DNA from 3 places in the Leuconostoc mesenteroides subsp. mesenteroides ATCC 8293 genome. Region 2 is predicted to be linked to each of the others. Evidence: riboswitches for the same ligand, from Rfam matches in the RefSeq annotation. Region 2 holds a riboswitch; each other region holds the start of a gene.
The links. Region 2 has a riboswitch for thiamine pyrophosphate ahead of thiE (thiamine phosphate synthase). Riboswitches for the same ligand answer to the same signal wherever they lie in the genome.

Region 1 (5,925 bases), 390 kb from region 2:
CTGGGGAATTGGCACAAAATTAATCACAGCATATGATCAACCTGCCTTAGGTGCGGTATACAAGATGGTTAGTATCGACGGCGATGACACAATTAAATTGTCAAACAACGTTGAAAAAATCTCAACCCCTGGAAAAAAGCAAGTTTGGCGAATAACAGATAGTAAAGATGGCAAATCTGAAGGTGATTATTTGACTTTCGATGATGAAAATCCTAGCCAATTGGAAACTTTGCACATGTTTGATCCCAATCATCCTGTTATTTCTAAAAACATTAAAAATTTCGATGCACAACCGATGCTACATGATATTTTTGTTGAGGGTGACCTAATTTATGATTTGCCTGATATTACTACAATTAAAAGCTACGCCAAACATTCGTTAAACGATCTATGGGATGAATACAAACGTATACTGAATCCTGAAACCTATCCTGTTGACTTATCTCAAAAGCTATATGATGCTAAAATGAATTTAATTCATGACATTCGAAACAATATACAGGAGATGACCAAATGAGACCTTTACAATCTAAAATAATTGCTGATCTGCACGTTCAGCCCGTTATTGGCCCAAACATTGAAATCAAGCGCTCTGTGAATTTTCTGAAACAATATCTCACTCACAGTGCTTACACCGGTTTAGCTATTGCAGTAAGTGGTGGTCAAGACTCCACACTTGCTGGTAAAATTGGCCAACTTGCTATTGCTGAACTACGAGCAGAAACGAATCAAAAGTTCGAATTTGTTGCGATTAGGCAGCCATACGGTGAACAACAAGATGAAAACGATGCCCAAGATGCACTCAATTTTATCAAACCTGATTTAACAGTAACAACAAATATCAAAGATGCAACCGATGCTCTGGTAGGTTCACTGCGTCTTGGTGGATTAACCGTTGATGACATGAGTCGCGGTTCAATTAAACCAAAAGTACGTATGATTGCCCAGTATGCTGTTGCTCGCGAGCATAATAGTGCCGTTATCGGAACTGATCATGCAGCTGAAGCCGTAGCTGGTTTCTTCACCAAGTATGGTGACGGCGGCACAGACATTAACCCTTTGTGGCGTCTAAATAAACGACAAGGAAGGCAGCTTCTCGAAGCATTACACGCCCCAAAGCATCTATACGACAAAGTACCTACTGCAGATCTTGAGGATGAACGCCCACAGTTGCCTGATGAAGTTGCGCTGGGTGTTAGATACGATGTCATTGACGATTATTTGGAAGGCAAAGATGTTGCAAACACCGATGCCGAACGAATAGAAGAGATGTATCTGACAACGCAACAAAAGCGTCACGAACCAATCACTATTTATGACACTTGGTTCTATTAACTCTAAAATTTGATTGTTATGTTCCCCTATAAACACTTAAAAAAGCCACAATATCATTATATATTGTGGCTTTTTTAGTATTTACTAATTTAAATTATAAGTCAATTTTTCCAACATAATGTAACTGCGGATCGTGAGACATGTCATTAGGATTTGTTCCCAAAACATTGACTGGCACCGGCTCGTTTAGTTCCTTATAGTAAGCAGCCCAAAAGTCAGAAATTTGTTTTCGTCTGTCTCCAAAAAACATTGGTTGTTCACTAAATTTGACAAAGTCTTCAAAGGCTGTCACTACAAACTGTGAACAATAGAAGCTGTTCGTACCTGGCTGAAAAGAAAAGTTATAGGGTTTACCCAAATGCGTTTTAGCGTTAATAATAATTCGCTTCGTATTTTTAACATTTGTGCGGTAAACATCAGCACTTTTATTTTTCTCTAAAAAAAGCTGAAGCGATTGTAAACAAACGCCTGAATCAGCTGTTGCATGAATGACATTTTCTTCGTCGGCTAATATCGCAACATGAACAAAATTTCCCGTTGATTCTGCAATACCCTCATCCAGATCGCTATGTCCATTTTTTACAAAAAGTAAATCTGCTTGTTTTAATTTCATAATCATAGTCTAACACATTTGTTTACCAAAGCTTAATAACAAATAAACAGTACTGAATGAGTAGCATAACGACGCCAATGATTAACCACCCAGAAACTTTTGTTGGAAATAATCGGTGGTAGCTACGGCTTTCACCTTCTTCAAAGCCATGAGAGGTCATAGCCATCGCTAAATTATTTGACCATATTAATGCTTGACTAATGGCTTTAAAATAAAGTTTAGGCGACCAAAAACTCAAGACCTCACCTCGCATCAGCCCCACTGCCCGAATCGTTTTAACTGAATTTATAATTTTGGGAATAAAACTCAATGCACCCAGAATGCCATATACAAAGGTTGCGGACATTTTGACATTTTGTTCAAGAGAACGTAATAATTCGTACAAAACCATAGTCGACATAAATGCCGCACCCATGAATACATAAGCACCTACACGTGTGGTCATTACTAGTGCAAAATGTAATCGTTGTGATTCGTCTCCTGTACCAAAAAAATAAAATGAGGTGAATGATCCGACTGCCGGCAAAATTGATACAATCAATAATCGAGCAAAAGTTTTCAAATGGCTTTTAGTCACTATTAAAATCAAAATACTAACAACAATTAAAAACAGATTGAGATAAACTGATTTTGTGAACGCAATTTCTATCGAAATAAGCAATACTAATAGTAATTTTTGTGTTTCATTCATGAATTAACTACACTTTCATATTTCAAACCATTTTGATCAAAGCGAACATGATAATCAATATATTGAATAATGCCGTGTGTTTGGTGTGAAATCATGATAATACTTTGTTCAAGGTCATTTGATGACTGTTTAATGATTTTCATGACATGTTGAATAGAATTCGTATCCAATCCAGATAATGGCTCATCTAACAGCAAGGTATCGGGTGCAATAATTAACATAATCAGTATTTGTAGCTTTTTTTGTTGGCCACCTGACAATTCGTAAACACTATGCTTTTCAATACCTATTAAATTTAACTTTTGGATGCACTGGTCAACCTTCTCATTTGTCCAATAATCAGCGTGATGGCTATGGGCTCTAGCCTGCTCAACTTCTTCAGAAACGGTAATGTTTAAAAATTGGTCAGCTGCATTTTGAAATACTAAACCAACTTTCCTAGCATATATTTTTTTACGAAGTTTATCGAGTAGCTTCCTTTGATACAACAACGAGCCCTCATAATCGTGTAATCTTGCAAAAGTAAGCAGTAAGCTTGATTTTCCAATACCATTGGGTCCAGTAATTAAGGTGATTTTATCTTTTGCCCACTCAAAACTGCTATTCTTCAATATGGATTGTTTACCGTTGTTTACCGTCACATGTGCCATGCTAAACACAGACTCATTAAATTCATCATTAGTAACAATACTATCATTTACATCTTGTTTAAAAAAAGGAGACCAAGCTGTAGAATCAATACATGCTATATGTCGATTTTCAATACGATATAAATCTGTTATCAGATTTTCGTATCCACTTGTGTCATGATCTGAAACTAAAATACCATGTCCTTGATCAACTAATTTTTTTAACAATACTTGTAACTCATGTCGATGCTCTGGATCAACGGCCGCAAAAGGTTCATCCAATAAAATAATTTCTGCACCCATCGCTAATGTTTCAGCTAAAGCAACCTTTTGCAATTCTCCACCTGACAAGTATGAAAGTTCTCGGTGTCGCAGTGATTCAATTCCTACCTCTGATAAAGCAGAATTAATTCTCTTATCAATTTCCTCGGTAGTTAAAGATAAATTTTCTAATGAAAAAATCAATTCATCTTCTACGCGATCCATGGCAAATTGTTGATCTGGATGCTGAAATAGCATGGCAACTTTTTTAGCGCGATGGTTCGCTTTGATTTGAGCAATTGACTGATGGTTCAAAGACACTTCCTGTGACAATTCGCCGCCATATTTAGGATATAACCCAGCTAAGGCAGTCATCAAAGTTGATTTGCCACATCCAGATGAACCAACTAATAATATAAATTGTTCTGGTCTAATCTCCAGTGAAATATCTTCTAAGATAATTTCATCGTCAAATTTAATATCTAAATGATTGGCCTTTAATTCCGTCATACTTTTATTGACCTTATCGGTTTGTTTTTAATAATTTAGACTTCTCTAGCAAGTTGACAATCCAGTAAACTAATAGACCGGCAAAAAATGCAATTGAAATCCAGCGAACAATAAACAACCCAACTAGCATACCAAAATCAAATTGTAGATATCCATCGTGGAACAATGACCAGATGAATGTCACGCATGTTCCAGTAAATGTTGACAAAATCAAACCCATTTTCCAGCTTTTATATCCTGTCAAAGTAAAACCAAGCTCTGATCCGATACCTTGAACAAATCCAGAAATTAGTGTTGCAACACCCCAATAGCCGCCCAACAAGGCTTCTCCAGTGGCGCCAAGCAATTCACCTATTAATCCCGCACCAACACGTTTCAATAAATAACTAGCCAATGGGGCTGCCATCATCCATGGCCCAATAGTGATTGCAATGGTGTATTGGTGTAACCCAAGCGGAACTAAAACTGCATCAAGTGCTGTGTACACTGGATCCATAATAAAATAAATCACACCAAAGGCAATACCAATCAACGCCATTAAAATGACTTCTCGCAAAGACCATTTCCCTTTTGATCCCGCTGTTACTGTTTCTACTTGTTCCATAAACATCTCTCCTCTTGTTTCGAGGTTGTATGTTTCGATAAAATACCTTTTATAGTATAAGTGTCTATACAAAAAGCCACCAACCACAAAAGAATTTAGTGATTGATGGCATCAAAAAGACATCTTAATCTAACTTATTCTTCCTTCGCAGGTATTAACCTGACAGGTTCAATGGGTATTATCTCAACCTTACGGTACCCCAGATAAAATATTAACTTCGTGAATTAGTATAACCCATTCTAATTTTAAATGCAAAGAAATTTTCTAGCCCATTAGCTACACCATAAAACCATTTGCAATTTTAATTTTTCAATGCTATGCTAATCTCATTAAAAAATATATATGCTGTCCACTAGGGGTGCCTTCTTGGCTGAGATGATATTACTTATCAATCCCTTCGAACCTGATCTAGTCAATACTAGCGTAGGAAAGTGGTATTCTTTTTACAAAAGATACTCTTTTTTGCCTATAGTCAAGAGAGAGTTTTTTTTGTTGGACATGTAAACATTTTAGGAGAAATTATGTTTTCAGAAGAATTGCGCACCCAAGCTGCACCAATTATGACAGCCATTCATGATCACGCATTTGTTCGTGGCATCGCGGACGGTTACGTCCCCCGAGAAGCTTTGATTTTTTACGTTGAACAAGATTTCCAATATCTTAGTGAATTTATCAAAATTTATGCCAATGCCATTACAAAATTAACTGATCGTAATGAAATGAAATTTTTTGCTGATTCAATTGATTTCATTTTAAATAGCGAAATTCATCCCCATCATGTTTTTTGTGACGTTGCCGGCGTCGAATATGAAACATTGCAACACGCCACGCCAACACCTAAAGCATATCTATACGAATCACATATGTATCGTGCGGCTGACACCGGCTCCTTATTAAATATTCTAGCTGCTTTTCAGGCGTGCCCTTGGACCTATAATGAAATTGCAAAAAAACAAGTTCAGGAGAAAGCGAACACAAATGATAACCCATTCAAAAGCTGGATTGATTTTTATGATAATACAGATGATGATCCGGAAGTTTCACTATCTGACAAAATCTTTGAATGGATAGATCGCTTGGCAGAAAATGCAACAACTCAACAACGCCAACAGGCCACACAGTTTTTTCTTAAAAGTTGTGAATTAGAATGGCAGTTCTGGGAACAAGCCTACCACCAAGAAGACTGGCGCTTCAAAGATGTATTAAATCAGGCAAACTCTTTGTAAGGCTATTGATGTAAAGAAGTGAAATTTAATAACACAAAAATGTTGCGTCGTTATTC
Region 2 (5,925 bases):
CAGCATTTGTGCAGCCTGAAGTATTAGGTAAAATAGTGACATTCTCAGGAATATAGTTTAAAATATTTTCCTTGGCGTCATTGGAACGTCTCAATGCCATTGTTATTATCTGAGCATCAGCATTTTTTACTGCTGAATCAATTAATTCATAGGAATATTTACCGGATCCTAAAATGAATCTTGAAGTGAATGTATGACCACCAATGGTCAAGGTATCAGTATTTTCTTTCATTACTATCAGTTTCTCCTAAATTTATAAAGCCACTTTACCGAGTATTAGCTGTAAAATGACATTTGCTTGATGACCAGCGCACACAAGCACTCTTGGTGCCATCAATCCTTCTACTCCAGCACTAATGTTATCCCCACAGATGTATACATTTTCGCTCTGTTGTCTCGTTTTAATATTATTTGGACTATGAATTCCAGCTAACCCGTTGCCCATAACAAGCGGTTTATTTGGAAAAATTTCACGAGAACTACCTAATAGGACTGCTTTACTATGCGGGTCATCAAATGCCTCACATATGATATCACTATCACCAAATAGAGCTTCAACATTTTGCGACGTGACTCTTTCTTGAATTGTTGAAATTGTAATAAATGGATTGAACTCTAATATATTTTGTTTTAGCGCAATCACCTTTGGTACATTAATTTGACTCAATTTAAATTGCTGTCGATTCAGGTTACTCAACTCAACAGCATCAAAATCAATCAAAGTCAAATGCCCTACTCCTGCACGCGCTAATGCGATGGCAATATTAGAGCCAAGTCCACCAGCGCCTGCAATAGTCACATGGGCCTGTGCAAGTTTTTCTGACGTTCCTGGCACATTGCGTTGTTTCATATCTTCATATACTTCTTGAACGCTGTAACCATCAATATTAATTTTGTGCATAAGACTTCCTTTAACCTCCGCCTACAAATGAAATAATTTCAATTTGATCATCATTATGAATAAAAGTATCTACAAAACGTTCACGTTGTAAAATCTTACCGTTGTGTTCAACTACAATGTTTTCTAAAGCAGCATTTTTGTCATTGAGCAGTTGTGCAATTGTCTTTCCAACGTACTGATTCTCTACAGAGCCATTTATCTTAAGCATTGCCTAGGACCACCTTTCTCTAGTTTTTAAAGTACTTGGTCAAGTTCTTTAATCGTGTCGGATACTTTGTCCGCTATATTTTCGGCACACATAATTTCGCTAACCATCGCCACACCATTGATTTCAGTATTTTTAAAGTTGTGAATTGTATGTTCCTTGATACCACCAATTGCAATGACTGGTATGGAGACAGTTCGTGTAATCTCCTTTAAAGTTTCGATTGACGTAGGTTTTGTGATTACCTTGGTCTTAGTTGGATAAATAGCGCCAACTCCTAAATAATCTGCCCCCTCTAGTTCGGCCTGTGTGGCTCTCATGGCACTTTTAGCAGACACACCCAAAATTTTTTCTGGACCAATTAAACGTCTTGCGACTGATATCGGTAAGTCATTATCGCCAATATGGACACCAGCAGCATCAACTGCTTGACAGATATCTATTCTGTCATCAATAATCAATGGAATTCTGAATCTGTCAGTAATTTCTTTCACTTTCGTTGCCAGTTCAAAATACTTATGCGTGGTAACCTCCTTTTCTCTTAGCTGAGCGAGTGTGACACCGTTCTGACATGCTTTTTCAATTCGACCTAAAAACTCTTCATCAGAATAATCGTATCGATTTGTGACTAAATATAGCTTTAGCACCTTAGTTATATTTACATCCATGGGCTCCTTTTCGTAAACCTCCTGATAATATATTTTTGAAATTTTTCAATACACTGAACCTTTTTAAATTTTTCAAATAAAAAAGCTGTTTTTTTGCGCAAATGGGTACGCAAAAAAACAGCTTAATAAAAAATCTATTAATCACATCTTCCTACGCAGATTTTAATCCGATCAGGTTCAATGGGTATTTCTCAGCCCTCGCGGGCACCCCAGACATACATATATAATTTCATAAATACTATAACATTTATTTTTTGTAAACACAAGAAATAATTGCCTAGTAAATCAAAGTAAACAAAAAACGCTACCTCCTGAGAGATAGCGGGTAGGTAGATAGATACTACCCAGTTGGTCTTAACTAATATAACACATTATTGCCAAGCTTGCAATAATTCATTAATTGTCAGCTGCCCAGGAGCACTTCCTTGTGTACCATCAAGTACTGCAAAGGTCATTTCTGACCCATATTCATATCCCTCGATACGGCTACTTTTACCTATCTCTCCCATGCTCATCGTGATTAATGGTTGCGAAATATTGACGTTCTTAGTTGTTTGCAATAGGTAATCAACGTCTTTTTCGGATTCAGGCATGACAGCCAATTTGATAATATCTGCTGAAGTATCAGCCATATCACTGATTAAAGCTGGCAAATTTTTAGGGGTAGATTCAAAATCATGGTATGACAGTAATACTGGAATATTGGCTTTATTGGCTGCGTCCATAATACTTTGTCGTAGCGGCTCATCTAATGTATATTCAACATCAACAGCTGCAAACGGAAATCCCGAGTGTAAAGCAGTAATCATAAAAGTGGCATACTCGGTTGGACTCATTTCGCCACGACCACCCTGTGCAACCGTACGATATGTTAACAACACCGGAAAACCACCAATACTATTAAACACCGTACCAGTTAACTCTTTAATAATTTGAACATTTATTTGTGGCCAATTAGCCATGAATTCTTGCTTGGCATTATCAATTTCTGACAACATTTTCGCTTCTGTCATGGCAGAAACGTCTTTTTGCGCCAATTCACTTTGTGCCCCAGCCTTAACTTGTTGCCACATAACCGCCTGACTAAAGTCATCTGCGATGTAATCTGCCCGCCATTCAACAATGTCTGGATTTTGTTGTTGTAGTTTTTGAGCGAACGGACTAATTTTGTCCGTAGGTCCTAAAGTTAGGGGGACTGCTATAATCGGTTTATTCGTACTGCTAGGTATGTTTAATAGTTCTCTTAATGTCATAGGACTCTATAGACGATCCAAACCATCTGAGGCTTTAATTGTTGCCTAATTTGGTATTTTTCGTCACTACTTTCAGGTAATTTTTTGAATTGTTCTTCAGAAACAATTGTAAACCGATTTTGTTCTTTTATAAAGCTCTGTAATGCAACAATTTTACTTGGTGCAAACATCACTGACGGCCCCCAAGCATTATCTAAATTCACAGAGGTTAAATATCTTTTCATTAAGCCTTCTGTGGCCGCATGGACTATTGCTACATTTCGCTCAAATTGGGTATTTTCAATCACACTCATCGTCATTAAGGGTAGCGAAAATGTTTTTTCAATTGCAAGCTGTGACCAATTTAAATAATTAAAGTCGGCCCAATTCAAATCTGGTTCCTGATTAGACTTAAATGCAACTGGTAAAATTATTTTATCCCCTTTATAGTCACTTAGATGCAATAAAACTTCTTCAAGACTATTGTGCAAAATTAGGGTTTCGTCCGTTAAATAATATTGTGCTGCCTGTTCAGAATCTGTGCCACTTGGTCCTAATGTGTGAAGTTTCATAAATCACCTATTTAATTGCCTATTCTCTTTGTCAATGGCAGCCTGCATCAAAATGGTCATAATACCATCAATCATGTCATCTGTGATATCTACAGAAGTACTAAAATCTGATTTCAATTCCTTACGTAACTTTAACATACGATCCTGTTGAATCGTTGGTATACCAAATTTTTCTTTATAACGAGCCACTGCTTCAACAATCTGAAAACGTTCCGAAATAATTTTAAAAATTTGACGATCAAATGCATCTATCTGTGAACGCAATTGTAGTAGTGCTAGTTCATCCTCATTAGCGCTAAATAAGGCAATAATCTCAGCTGCAATACGCGCCGGTGTTTTACCAACTGTTTCTACGGTGAAATTGGCAACTTCTTCGTACTTTGGGTCACGTTCCTGCCATAATGCAAAGAATTCCGCCGTCGATTTTTCTTGAAGTAACGGGCGCTGTCCTTCAAGAATTAAGCGGCCAATAGTACTTTCTAAATTGCCATGTAAATAAATAATTGTCGCTGGAGAATGGCGCAGAATTTCTAAGTTTTCTGGTCGTTCCACTACACCCCCGCCCGTGGCAACAACACCATCAAATGTTTGCACATTATTTAAAACTTTGGTTTCTAACTCACGGAAGCCGGCTTCGCCACGTTCTTCAAAAATTTCTGCGATTGATTTACCGGCAGCACGTTCAATTTCAGAATCAATATCTACGAACTTTGAATGATGTTGCCGAGCAATTTCCTTACCCACAGTCGTTTTCCCAGCACCCATAAACCCAATAAGCATTAATGTATCTGGTTCTTTAATCATAATTTTCTCACTTTAACAATAAATTTTTTCTTGACTCCTGTGCTGACGAAATTAAAGTCATCAAAGTTGATGCATCATTATCTTCAATTGCTTGAGAAAATAATTGTAATTGCTCGATTATCAAGGACTGACTAGTTAATATTGCTTCTTTGTTGCTTAACAATACATCAGTCCATAACTTTGGATCACTTTCCGCTATGCGTGTCATATCTTTGAAGCCACCAGCAACATACTGTCCAAATGTCGTTGAATCGCCCAGCTGGTTAGTGGCAGTATTCATTAATGCAAAAGACATAATATGCGGTATATCACTAATTACAGCCATCAGCTCATCGTGTTTCTTGACTGAAATTGGCATAAATTTAGCGGCAATCGGTTCAAGAATTTCCTGCAACCTACGAGCATTAGAAATTGAACTTGGAATTAAGAAATAAGGCACATCTTGATACAGTTTTTCATTTGCCCACTCAACACCGCTCCGATGAGTACCGGCCATAGCATGCCCACCAACGAAATGAATATTTTTTGGTGTCAAAACTGCTTCAGCCACATCCATAATATCTCGTTTTGTCGATCCTGTATCCGTAACAATTACCTCTTTTTTTAGAGATAGTTGAGATAATGAACGAATCATTTCTTCAATATAAGTTACTGGTGTGGCCAAGATAATAACATCAGCATGAGATGCAACATTTACTAAATTAGAAGCTGCCCCAAAAACAATACCATGATCTTTTGCATAGCTGAGCGACTTTTCATTAATATCAACACCTATTACTTGGTTTTTTGGCTCTTTGTTTAAAATTTTGGCTAACGATGCCCCCATTTCGCCAAGACCCACAACAACGATATTTTTCATAACCATTCTCTCTTAATTGAGGACACATCTTCTACAAATCCAGGATACGACACACTCATAGCTTCTTCACCGGTTAATACTACATCCCCTTCAGTAATGAGAGAAGCAATCACGTTCATCATACCAATGCGATGATCCCCATGTGAGTCAAGTAGTGTTGAGCCATTTGACGTGTGCAAGAGCGTTCCACCATGAATAACCATACCATCTGGCTTCTCATCAATATCAGCGCCCAATTTAGTTAGCTCACTAATGACTGTCGAAATTCTGTCAGTTTCTTTTACACGTAATTCCTCTGCACCACTTATAATCGTGTCTCCCACAGCTTGTGTAGCAGCTAGAGCAAGAATGGGCAGTTCATCAACTGCACCAGGAATATCCTCAGCAGTAATTGCAATACCGTGTAAAGTTTGTGCTTTGACCGTGATATCAGCCAACGGTTCTCCATCAGATGCAATCGGTTTCTGAGTAATTTCTGCACCCATCCGTTCAAGCAATTTAATCACACCATCACGCGTTGGATTGACACCGACCTTTTTAATGGTAATTTCCGAGTTTGGTGTAATTAAACCAGCCACCATGAAAAATGCAGCACTTGAGATATCCGATGGTACTAAAACATGCTGACCGCTTAGTTTTGACTGCTTTTTAACAGTAATTACACCGTTATCTGTTTTAATTTGC
Region 3 (5,925 bases), 180 kb from region 2:
AACATTGATTACAAGAATGACCAACTTTTGATTAGTGCTAAACGTGATGAATTCAAGGATCACACTGATCATGACGGTAATATTTTGCAGAGTGAACGGACCTACGGATCTGTGTCCCGTGCTTACTATTTGCCAGGGGTGGACTCAAGCAAGATTACAGCAAAATTCGCAAATGGCGAATTGCGCGTTGAATTGCCTAAGCAAGCAACTGAACAATCAAGTACTAATATTAAGATTGACTGATCTATAACTCGGTGTTTCTATTAATTCGTCCTTTGTATTAGCCGTTGAGGCATTAATTGATACAAGTAAAAAAGCTCGTCCGGATGGATGAGCTTTTTTTGTATTGGGCATATTACATTTTTATGTTGGGCATCCACTTATATCAAAGACTTCATGACTTATTAGATGCTTTCTAAAGCTTCAAATATAGGTGTATCACCATCACTCATTTTTATAACTTGATCTATTGTTGAATTGTGATTCAAAATGTCCGCTAATGTTGCGCCAACATTTTGAATTGAATTCTTCGTTAGCGCCTTATCATTCAAGCTAATTTTATTGGTTCCTGGTATGTCTACGAGTGCAGTTGCTTGTAAAATCGTATAATTAAGTTTCGTTTGTTTCACAAGATAATTATCCGCAAAAAATTTAGCGATATTATAATTCATCAAATCAGCCATTGCTGGATTATGCCATTTATTAGGTTCAAGTGAATATGCTGAGCTCAGCATGATATATCTAGAAACACCATTCGATTCAGCTATATTCATTGACTTGACTGCACCAAAAGCATCTGTTTGTAACAAGTCTTTATTGCGCGATCCGGCTACAAAATAAATTGCGTCAATGTCTTCAACTTTTTGAGATAAGGTTTCAATATCATCATGTAAATCAAAATTGATCGCAGTGATATTTTTGTGTTTCATTGTCCTTTCGGGGTTTCGTGATCCAGCTATAATTTCGTGATGTTGATTAATCAGGTGCTTGATTAACTCTTGACCAACACGACCATTAGCACCAATAACAAATATTTTCATTTTTTATTTCCTCAAATTAGGCTCATTTTTGAACATACCTTACTATATGTGAGTTTAACATAATTTATATTTTTGTGTTGCTAAGCACTTTCATTTAGAAAATGAATAACTGGCTTAAGAATTAAATACGATGTTCACTTTTGAAAGAACGATAAAAAGATTTTGTGAATGATTTTTGAGGACGAGACAATTGTATAATCCTTTGACTTTCCCCTCCAGATAGATGATGATTTTTTCCCTTACATATAAATGGTCACCACTTACATTTACACACTGACCTGTCGTCAAGTATTTTTACCTCTTGTCGTAATTCTTATCTCAACAGTTATATTTTTCAGTATGATATTGAGTGTTGAAAGATATTTCTAATGTAGAAATTTTGTTGATCCGGTTTGTTTGTTGTGTAAATTGTCATTTCATACTAACCAAAATTTATGTAAAGAAGGGAAGTATCATCATGGCTGATATACTAAAATTTATTTTCGAAATCATTAACAACACACCGTTCTGGGTATGGGTTGTTTTAATTATACTAATTAAACGAGGTACGTCATTAATAAATGACAGTCCTGCTTCTATTGGAAGATCAATCATAATGCCTTTTATTTTCGTTATTTGGGGTTTAAATACAGTAGTAAACAAATTTTCTTCTCCAAATACATTGCTGAGTTTTTACTTAGTAGCATTGATTTTAGGATTTTTGTTCAGTTACTTACTTTATATGCGACGATCTTTTTATGTTGAAGATGGCCAATTAATTCAGGAGGGTAGTACCTTACCTTTAGTTATTATGCTAACCAATTTTCTAGTAAAATATATTCTAAACGTTATTCTCGCTATCCATCCAGTACTTTACACTCAGATGAATTTCAACATTTTTTATGGTATTGTTTCTGGGTTCACAGTTGGATTATTCTTTGGCGGCATTTATAAAACGCTTATGGCAAAGAAACAATTTTTGAAGTCATAGTGAAAGGGGCTATTCCAGTCCCCAAGATCATGCTTCATTACACCATCGTAACCGTAAAACATAAACAAAGGTTCATGTAACTAATTACGCGTGTCTTTTGACAGAGGTTGCAAAATAAGATATACTCGGTTAATAATTGAATAGTAAATAACTAGGGGCGCCAATTGGCTGAGAAGAACCCTTTGAACCTGAGATGGATAATGCCAGCGGAGGAAAGTGAATTGTGTGATGCAACAGTAACTGGTTAGCAATACATATTTAAAGCAATTTTTGAGCACTTTTGTCCGCTGGCAAAAGTGCTTTTTTTGTGGAGGTAAAGCATGGATTTAACAAAAGTTACTCAACAAATTGCGTCGCAGCAAGATGATTTATTAGAATTGGTAAAGCAGTTGGTTGCTTTTGAGACCCCAGCGCCACCAGCGCGTAACACACGTGAGGCTCAAAATTTTGTTGCTGACTACTTACGGCCTTTAGGATTTGATATTGATCAATGGGCATTATATGACAACGATGACATTGTGGTTGGAACCAAAAACGGTGATTCGACATATCAGAGCTTGATTATTAATGGACATATTGATGTTGCCTCGTTAAACCCTGATGAGCAATGCTCTGCTACTAAGCAATGTAAAAAAGCGCGACAAAGGCGGCATCACAGACAAAACTAAAATTGCATCTAGCCCTGAGGAAATAAAATTGACCCCCAAGCCGTGGTTCGACAATGTCAACCCAAATATAACAAAGAAGCACATAGGTGATCAGATGCCAGTGCGGGGTGGCTCGTTTAATAAAATTAGTCGTTTGTGGCGGCAGGACATCCGTGCTGAGACAAATGCAGAACGTCAATTCTTAAGAAATCAAAAAAAAGTTGAACAAGAAAAGGCTAACGAAGAATACGAGTCAGAAATATCCAGAAGATTGTAAGGAGAAAAATTTTCTTGTCAAATGGTTTTTTAGCATCTGTGAAAATTACAGATAAAAGCATTATAATAGTTTACCCTCGATAAATAATGTAATGACAATATCTCGCACCCTTTTAAAAATTTTTCATTTTAGATTAATTAATAACAAAATTAAAATAAATAAATAATTTATTCCATATATTAATTAGCTTTTTTATAAGACATTAAAAGTCCGTAGCGATTATTTGAGTACAATTTCGTATTTCAAAAAAATATAAAAAAGGTCAATCTATGTTAGATTATCTAACAGGAAATGTGAATACTATAATAATTTGTGATAAATTCTAATCATATCATAAGGAGGGTTGTATTCGATGAAACTAGAAGATATTAATTACATTGTGAAAATTTTAAATGAAAATAACTTGACCCATATTTCTTTTAGGAATGGTGACTCTAAAATTAGTGTTTCAAAAAATATTCTTAGCAATTTTCAAAGCGGTGTGAATGCTGAGTCAGAGACAGAAAAACAAGTACCTACTAGTGAGTATATTACATCGCCTACGGTCGGAACTTTCTATGTTTCATCTGACCCAGAGTCAACACCGTTTATTTCTGTTGGACAAAAAGTAACAAAGTCAACAGTTGTAGGTATTGTTGAAGCTATGAAAATGATGACTGATGTTTTAGCAAACAAGGATGGTTTAATAGCTGAAATTTTAGTTTCAGACGGTGAATCAATTGAATACGGTCAAAAGTTGTTTAGGTTATCGTAATGGGTGAAAAATTTGTAGACAATTTCAAAGTTTTAATTGCAAATCGAGGAGAAATAGCTGTTAGAATAATTCGTGCTGTCAAAATGTTAGGATTTCAAACCGTTGCGGTATATTCGTCAGCAGACAAAGACTCATTACATGTAGCAATGGCGGATGAATCAGTACAAATCGGTCCGTCTAATGTTGCAGATAGTTATTTGAATCAAAAAGCAATTTTAGCAGCGGCTGAGATCACACATGCAGATGCGATTCATCCAGGATATGGTTTTTTGTCAGAGAATCCTAATTTTGCCAAGCAGGTTGAAGAAATGGGAATCGTCTTTATTGGTCCAACTAGTGAAGTTATCGCACAAATGGGTGATAAAGAAAAAGCCAGGCAATTTATGTCAGAGGCTGGAGTTCCTATTGTTTCAGGTAGTGATAGTTTTTTTGAAGATGTTGATATTGGTTTTAAACAGGCAAAAAAAATTGGATATCCAGTTATGCTAAAGTCAGTAGCTGGTGGTGGCGGAAAAGGTATGCGTCTAGTATCAAATCAAGACAGTTTTAAATCGCTTTTTGAGGTAGCCCAGAGTGAAATCATGGCGTCAGTTGGTGATCCACGGATGTATCTTGAGAAATTTGTTTCTAAACCGCGTCATATTGAAGTACAAATCCTAGGTGACGGTTTAGGCAATGCCATAGTTTTGGGGGAACGAGACTGTACGATTCAAAGTCACCATCAAAAAGTAATCGAAGAAGCTCCTAGTCATTTACTGGATGAAACGACACGAAAAAAAATGTTAGCAGTTTCTCTAAATGCTGTAAAAAGAATGGCTTATCGAAGTGCAGGCACTTTTGAATTTTTATATCAGGGTCCTGGAAAATTTTATTTCATGGAAATGAATACAAGAATTCAAGTTGAGCATGCTATTTCTGAAGAAGTTTCAGGAATCGATATTGTATCAGCTCAAATTCAATTAGCAAGTGGTCGAAATATAAATGACATTTCAATTGGCTCAAAAAACAATTATGCTATTGAGGCACGCGTGTCCGCTCTATCCGCAGGCACAATTACTGGATTACATTTGCCCACCGGATTAGGAATTAGAATTGAAACGGCTGTGTATCAAGGATATAAAGTACCTCCATATTATGACGCGATGATTGTAAAAATTATTGCAACTGGCATGACTCGGCATGAGACATTAAAAAGATTGCAGATAGCGATAGAAGAGACAGTTATATTAGGTGTGGACACAAATTTAGATTTGTTGATGAGAATTATTATTCACCCCGACTACATGTCAGATAAGAATAAAACAGACATTGACTGGTTGGATTTTCAAATGAAAGAATAGGAAATTTTTAAAATGACACCAACAGAATTTAGAAAAAAAGTGAGAAATAACGAATTTCAAAAGCCAACTGCTGGGATGTGCCCAGGATATGCTCAAACAAATTTAATTGTTCTTCCTTGAGAAGATGCATACGACTTTCTATTATTTGCTCAGCGTAATCCTAAACCTATTCCCATCCTGGAAGTCACAGAAGTAGGAAGCAGAGAGTTGCAAACATTAGGGAATGACATTGATGTTGCTACAGATTTTCCAAAATATCGTATTTATCGAAATGGCAAAATGGTTGACGAATATTTGTCCGTTGTAGACTTTTGGCGTGAAGATTTGGTTAGTTTTTTGATAGGATGTAGTTTTTCCTTTGAGGATTTACTAGTCGATGCAGGCATCGAAATTCGTCACATTACTGAAAAAGCAAATGTGCCAATGTTCAATACAAATATTCCCTTAAAGCAAGCGGGTAAATTTTCGGGGAATATGGTTGTAAGCATGAGGCCTATAAAAAGTAGTCAAATAGCTACAGCGGTTAATGTAACGAATCGGTTACCAGGCGTTCATGGTGCTCCAATTCAGATTGGAAATCCAGCAGAAATTGGTATATATGATCTTGCCCATCCAGATTATGGTGACGCGGTTACCATTAATGAAAATGAAATACCTGTGTTTTGGGCATGTGGTGTAACGCCACAAGCAGCAGTAATGGCTTCGAAACCAAAATTTGCCATTACACATTCACCAGGACACATGTTGATTACTAATATATCAAATAAGGACCTTAGCGTGTGAATAAAATGATAAAAGTGGATTTTAACTCAGATTTAGGAGAAAGTTTTGGAAATTATAAAATTGGCCTAGACAGTGAAATTTTACATCAAGTTACTTCTGCAAATGTTGCTTGTG

Region 1: it holds a riboswitch for thiamine pyrophosphate, as region 2 does, so the genes downstream of both, LEUM_RS07560 (ECF transporter S component) here and thiE (thiamine phosphate synthase) in region 2, are expected to answer to the same signal.
Region 3: it holds a riboswitch for thiamine pyrophosphate, as region 2 does, so the genes downstream of both, LEUM_RS04790 (zinc-binding metallopeptidase family protein) here and thiE (thiamine phosphate synthase) in region 2, are expected to answer to the same signal.

The regions. Positions count from the first base shown of each region.
Region 1 is NC_008531.1:1,542,160-1,548,084, forward strand. It holds gene LEUM_RS07535 (nicotinate phosphoribosyltransferase) at 1-517, shown strand, start outside; gene nadE (ammonia-dependent NAD(+) synthetase) at 514-1,335, shown strand; gene LEUM_RS07545 (YiiX/YebB-like N1pC/P60 family cysteine hydrolase) at 1,430-1,954, opposite strand; gene LEUM_RS07550 (energy-coupling factor transporter transmembrane component T family protein) at 1,971-2,639, opposite strand; gene LEUM_RS07555 (ATP-binding cassette domain-containing protein) at 2,636-4,039, opposite strand; gene LEUM_RS07560 (ECF transporter S component) at 4,053-4,643, opposite strand; TPP riboswitch at 4,766-4,855, opposite strand; TPP riboswitch at 4,988-5,090, shown strand; gene tenA (thiaminase II) at 5,165-5,869, shown strand.
Region 2 is NC_008531.1:1,154,587-1,160,511, forward strand. It holds gene LEUM_RS05640 (thiazole synthase) at 1-232, opposite strand, end outside; gene thiF (sulfur carrier protein ThiS adenylyltransferase ThiF) at 254-901, opposite strand; gene thiS (sulfur carrier protein ThiS) at 912-1,109, opposite strand; gene thiE (thiamine phosphate synthase) at 1,136-1,774, opposite strand; TPP riboswitch at 1,906-1,996, opposite strand; gene LEUM_RS05660 (type I 3-dehydroquinate dehydratase) at 2,146-3,027, opposite strand; gene LEUM_RS05665 (type 2 periplasmic-binding domain-containing protein) at 3,024-3,578, opposite strand; gene LEUM_RS05670 (shikimate kinase) at 3,582-4,382, opposite strand; gene LEUM_RS05675 (prephenate dehydrogenase) at 4,390-5,241, opposite strand; gene aroA (3-phosphoshikimate 1-carboxyvinyltransferase) at 5,238-5,925, opposite strand, start outside.
Region 3 is NC_008531.1:978,487-984,411, forward strand. It holds gene LEUM_RS04775 (Hsp20/alpha crystallin family protein) at 1-243, shown strand, start outside; gene LEUM_RS04780 (SDR family oxidoreductase) at 405-1,040, opposite strand; gene LEUM_RS04785 (DUF6622 family protein) at 1,498-2,010, shown strand; TPP riboswitch at 2,154-2,242, shown strand; gene LEUM_RS04790 (zinc-binding metallopeptidase family protein) at 2,331-2,678, shown strand; gene LEUM_RS04795 (hypothetical protein) at 2,707-2,934, shown strand; gene LEUM_RS04800 (acetyl-CoA carboxylase biotin carboxyl carrier protein) at 3,287-3,688, shown strand; gene LEUM_RS04805 (acetyl-CoA carboxylase biotin carboxylase subunit) at 3,688-5,028, shown strand; partial or broken gene LEUM_RS04810 (putative hydro-lyase) at 5,164-5,811, shown strand; gene LEUM_RS04815 (LamB/YcsF family protein) at 5,817-5,925, shown strand, end outside.